Linked DNA regions of Teredinibacter purpureus. Each later gene encodes a partner of the first gene's protein in a complex. Links are inferred from orthologs where the notes say so. Each region holds a gene or a part of one and is shown in the gene's direction. Other genes may lie near its edges.

Region 1 (2,897 bases):
GCTTGTTTACGCTCTTGCGCACCATTGCGCCAGTGCACAATACGGCCTTTTGCCCAACCAATTGCCTTAAATACCGACTGACCTACCGTATCCATTACCGCAAACCATGATATTTCGATAAATATTGTTAACCCGAACAATAAAATGGCAAGGAGCAACATGCTCCCTCCCATATACCCAAACGTATTATTGATCGCCATTGCGGTAGTGAGGCCTAAATAGCCTCCGGCAGAAAACGGTAACAGCTCGCTTTGCGTTCCGTATTGCATAACGGCGATGCCTGTCGCCGCAACCATAACTAGAATAAAGCCAATCAGTCGCAACAAAAATATGATGCCGTCGAAGTTGGCTCGACAGCGGTCGCGTAACTGAACGATCACTTGATAAGCCAGCAACATTGGGAATAAATACGCAATATTGCCAAAAAGGGAGAAAAATACATCCGCTAACCAAGCCCCAGTAGGGCCTCCAGCATTCTGTATCGCGTTGCCATCACCGGTTGTCGACCAGCCGGGGTCATTCGCTGAATAGCTGATTAACGCCAACGCTATAAACGCACATGTGAGCATTAGGCCTATAAGCATGCCTTCGCGCAGTATGCGTGCCACGGTGGTTGTTTTTTCGGCAACCTCATCCCCTTTTTTCACTTCTGCTTTGCTCAAAACTGGACTCTTATTGCGTTATAATTTAAAAGACTGCGGTATTGTACCCGCTTTATTAATCCCAATATATTGACCATCAATAATTGTATTGGTTTTCGCTATGGCAAATATAGAACGCCAAACCTAGCAGCCTTACGCCGGATACTCTAAGATTCGGCCCCAATAAGCAGTGGCCGTGTTAACTGAGCACGCTACGGACCAAGGGAATCAGCCCCCTCTCTACTTACACCCTACTTGATAAAGGAACAGCGAACTATGAGCGACGCGAAGCATTTCCCCTTGATTATTCTTGGCTCCGGCCCTGCGGGATACACCGCCGCCATTTATGCTGCACGCGCCAACTTGAAGCCGGTGGTTATCACTGGCATGCAGCAAGGTGGCCAGCTAACGACAACAACAGAAGTCGAAAACTGGCCCGGCGGTGTTCATGACCTACAGGGGCCGGATTTAATGGTTCAAATGCAACAGCATGCCGAACGCTTTGATACCGAGATCATTTTCGACCATATTCATGAATGTGACCTTAACAGTTCCCCTAAAAAGTTAGTGGGTAACGAAACTTACACCTGTGACGCTCTAATCATCTCCACGGGCGCATCAGCTCAATATTTAGGTCTTCCTTCAGAAGAAGCCTTTCAAGGAAAAGGCGTTAGCGCCTGTGCTACCTGTGACGGGTTCTTCTACCGCGACCAGAAAGTTGCGGTTATTGGCGGTGGCAACACGGCTGTTGAGGAAGCGCTTTATCTATCCAATATTGCAAGCGAAGTTATTCTTGTGCACCGTCGCGACTCTTTACGTTCAGAAAAGATACTGCAAGATCGCCTGCTCGAAAAAGCGAAGAACGGAAACGTTACTCTTATGTGGAACAACACTCTAGACGAGGTATTGGGTGATGACAGCGGTGTAAACGGCATGCGTTTAAAATCAACCGCTGATGGCAGCACCCAAGACATTGACGTGAGCGGTGTGTTTATTGCCATTGGACATAAACCTAACACGGATATTTTTGCTGGCCAACTCGACATGCATAATGGCTATATCAAAATTAAAAGTGGGCTGGAAGGTGAAGCAACCTCCACAAGCGTTCCCGGTGTATTCGCGGCGGGTGATGTTGCCGACCACATCTATAGGCAAGCAGTGACATCTGCTGGTGCTGGCTGTATGGCGGCGTTGGATGCAGAGAAGTATTTAGACAACCTATAATCTGTTAAGCACCTGCCGCCGCTAATGAGGGGAACCTGCAATGAGCCAACTACACTGGCTTGATACACATGAAATCTGGTTCCCCCCTACTGCTAGCGCATTAAAAGACCCCGACGGCCTCTTGGCCGTGGGGGGCGATTTAACTCCCCCACGCCTTATTCAAGCTTATTCTCGCGGCATTTTTCCTTGGTACAGTGAAGGTCAACCGCTACTGTGGTGGACACCAGACCCTCGCATGGTGCTGCTACCGGAAAACATTCACTTTGGCCGGTCTTTAAAAAAGCTACTGCGTAAACAGATGTTTCGGATCACTATCGATCAGGCCTTTGAAACCGTTATGCGCCAGTGCGGTACAATTGATCGCAAAGAACAAGATGGCTCGTGGATCACCGAGGAGATGATTGAGGCGTATGTAGAGCTCAACAAGATGGGGGTAGCGCATTCTGTTGAGGCTTGGCTAGGCGACGACCTTGTCGGCGGTTTGTACGGCGTAGCCCTTGGAAGCGCCTATTTCGGCGAATCTATGTACAGCCTTGTAAGCGGCGCGTCAAAAGCAGCTTTTTCAACGCTCGCTCAACAGCTAAAGCGCTGGCAGTTCGAACTGATTGACTGCCAAATAGAAAGCCCTTACTTGGCTTCTTTTGGCGCAACAGAAGTCTCTAGAGATCAGTTTGAAGAAACGCTCGCGCGGGCAATTGAGAAGCCACCCTTTGCTCCCAAAGGCATGAATTCAGCACTGAGGCGCATAAACGGTTCCCGTTCACCCTTTATTCTAGAGTGGCAGCAAGCCTGGGAAATGCCGGAAACGGGCTTTAACGGCATCGACGCCACCATTGATGGCGATACTATTTCAGGATGATCAGATTCCCATGAGCGAGCAGAACGATTTATCAACGTTAAAACTTTACGCTACGCGACCTCACCCGTGCAGCTACCTTCCCGGCGAAGATGCTACCACCGTGTTTATCGACCCTACGGCTTCGCTGGACGCAGCGCTCTATAGCGAACTATCTCGGTACGGTTTTCGTCGAA
Region 2 (2,800 bases), 3.0 Mb from region 1 along the record:
ATGCGGCGCGCAACGGCAAAGAAGTTACGGCCATTGTTGAATTACGAGCCCGCTTTGACGAAGAAGAGAATCTCGAGCTAGCCAGCCGCTTACAAGAAGCTGGAGCCGTGGTGGTTTACGGTGTAGTCGGATACAAAACGCACTCGAAAATGGTGCTCGTGGTTCGCCGGGAAGGCGGCGAATTAAAGCGGTATGTACACTTAGGCACGGGCAACTACCACAGCGGTAACGCACGCCTGTACACCGATTACTCCCTTCTCACCGCCGATCCCGTACTGTGCGGCGACGTACACCGAATATTCCAACAGCTCACCGGCATGGGTAAAACAGAACGCATGGATAAACTGCTCCACGCGCCTTTTACCTTAAAACGGCAGCTCATACGGCTTATCGATGGCGAAGTAAAAGCACATCGCGATGGCAAACCGGCTCATATTATTCTTAAGTGCAATGGGCTCACCGAACCCAAAATCATTCAAGCGCTCTACAAAGCGTCACAGGCCGGCGTCTCTATCGACCTGATTATTCGGGGTATGTGTTGTTTACGGCCGGGAATTCCCGGCGTTTCGGACAATATCCGTGTTCGCTCTGTTGTCGGCCGATTTTTAGAACACACACGAACGTATTATTTTGCCAATAGCGAGCCCACCGTATTTTGTGCCAGTGCTGACCTAATGGAACGCAACCTCACCCATCGCGTGGAAACCTGCTTTCCGGTACAACAACCAGAACTCGCCCAACGTATTTATCGGGAATTGTTACTGTATATCAACGATAATATGCGCAGCTGGCAGCTCGACAATTCCGGCCATTACACCGAAAACCAGTGCGCTCAAGATGAGAGCCCACAAGGAGCACAAGAAGAACTCCTCCACTTGCTATCAAAATAATCATGCCCTATTAGGGTTGTAATTCCTTATCAGTGACCTAATTTACAAGATCAATGGCGCTGATAGGGCATAAACCGTCTTCAGGCTCTTATTTGGCCTTGTATCGAATACGGGCTATCCTTATCATTACCGCCTCTTCCCCTATACCCCCTTTTGGAGAATCTAAATATGAGTGACGCGATCGTTCACACTAGCGATGCAAACTTTGAACAAGACGTTTTGTCTGCTCAAGGCCCCGTTCTGGTTGACTTTTGGGCAGCATGGTGTGGTCCTTGCAAAATGATCGCGCCCGTTCTCGACGAACTTTCTCAGGAATACGGCGACAAGATCAAGATTTGTAAAATGGATGTAGACGCCAATAAGGCCACACCGGCCAAATTCAATATTCGCGGCATTCCAACATTGATTATTTTCAAGAACGGCAGCGCAGAAGGCACTAAAGTGGGTGCTTTATCGAAAGCGCAGTTAAAAGAATTTATTGAAAGCAATCTTTAAGAAATACCCTCGATATGGGCAGGGTCAAAAAATGCGACCCTATCCATATCAAGTTCTTGCGTATTAGGACTTTGCACTGAGTTATTTTTGTGGCTATACTGCAGATGTCTCGCATTTAAGCATTTCCGCTCATTTCTCCTGCAGTCACCATTACCTCGACTTTCAGCAACCCGATGACTGGATCTACGCAGACACAGCTGCCCAATCGGATAATCTTTATCACCTACTCGCGTTATCGATAGCAACACCAAGCCTGACCTACGGCTAACTAAAATGTCGAAGCGCCAACCGAATTCCGACACTCATTATAAAATGCAGCAAATAAGACTCCCGATTTCGAATCAGAAAATTTTGAACTGACTGAGCGTGGCCTTTTATGAATACTCGTCATTTGTACCTCAGTTTATTAACAGATTACTAATATCGACACTATTATTAACCCAATCATCTGGCAATTGCCGACAAGCCCTCCTACCGTATTAATCTTATGAATCTCACTGACCTCAAGAAAAAACCAATAGAAGAACTCATCGATATTGCTAAAGAGATGGGTATGGAAAGCCTAGCCCGCTCTCGCAAACAAGATGTCATTTTTAATATCCTAAAACGCCACGCCCGCAGCGGCGAAGATATTTACGGTGATGGGGTACTCGAAATTCTGCAGGACGGCTTCGGCTTTTTACGTTCAGCGGGCGCCAGCTACCTCGCTGGCCCAGATGACATCTATGTATCACCTAGCCAAATTCGACGCTTCAATTTACGTACTGGCGATACTATCTCCGGTAAAATTCGCCCCCCAAAAGAAGGCGAACGCTATTTTGCGCTACTAAAAGTTAATCAAATTAACTTTGACAAGCCCGAGAATTCACGCAATAAAATTCTGTTTGAAAACCTCACCCCCTTATTTCCTACAGAACGTCTAACACTCGAAACGGGTAATGGGTCTACCGAAGACTTAACCGGCCGCATCATTGATTTAATATCTCCAATTGGTAAAGGCCAGCGAGGCCTTATTGTCGCGCCACCAAAGGCCGGTAAAACCATCATGATGCAAAATATGGCACAAGCTATTACCCGCAATAACCCCGAATGCCACCTTATTGTACTGCTAATTGACGAGCGTCCGGAAGAAGTTACCGAGATGCAACGCTCTGTTCTGGGTGAGGTGGTTGCATCCACCTTCGACGAACCCCCCTCACGCCATGTTCAAGTTGCCGAAATGGTTATTGAACGTGCAAAACGGTTGGTAGAGCATAAAAAAGACGTAGTCATATTGCTCGACTCCGTTACGCGTTTAGCGCGTGCGTACAACACCGTTATACCCTCATCCGGTAAAGTGCTAACCGGTGGTGTCGATGCTCACGCCCTTGAACGCCCCAAACGTTTCTTTGGTGCCGCACGAAATATTGAAGAAG

What was found.
Region 2: the proteins of trxB (region 1) and trxA are in contact, whole or in part, in a crystal structure (PDB 1F6M), measured with the Escherichia coli proteins. The link is inferred for Teredinibacter purpureus from one-to-one orthologs.

The regions. Positions count from the first base shown.
Region 1 is NZ_CP060092.1:3,577,081-3,579,977, forward strand. What follows is about bases 74-2,891. They hold trxB (thioredoxin-disulfide reductase), read left to right. Parts: upstream 74-917; coding sequence 918-1,865; downstream 1,866-2,891. Other genes in these bases: H5647_RS15700 (DNA translocase FtsK), read right to left, coding at 74-584; aat (leucyl/phenylalanyl-tRNA--protein transferase), read left to right, coding at 1,906-2,724; H5647_RS15715 (arginyltransferase), read left to right, coding at 2,735-2,891. In the rest of the region: more of H5647_RS15700, read right to left, coding at 1-73; more of H5647_RS15715, read left to right, coding at 2,892-2,897.
Region 2 is NZ_CP060092.1:618,868-621,667, forward strand. The notes cover bases 1-2,721. They hold trxA (thioredoxin TrxA), read left to right. Parts: upstream 1-1,058; coding sequence 1,059-1,385; downstream 1,386-2,721. Other genes in these bases: ppk1 (polyphosphate kinase 1), read left to right, coding at 1-890; rho (transcription termination factor Rho), read left to right, coding at 1,873-2,721. In the rest of the region: more of rho, read left to right, coding at 2,722-2,800. UniProt on the Escherichia coli protein: Participates in various redox reactions through the reversible oxidation of its active center dithiol to a disulfide and catalyzes dithiol-disulfide exchange reactions.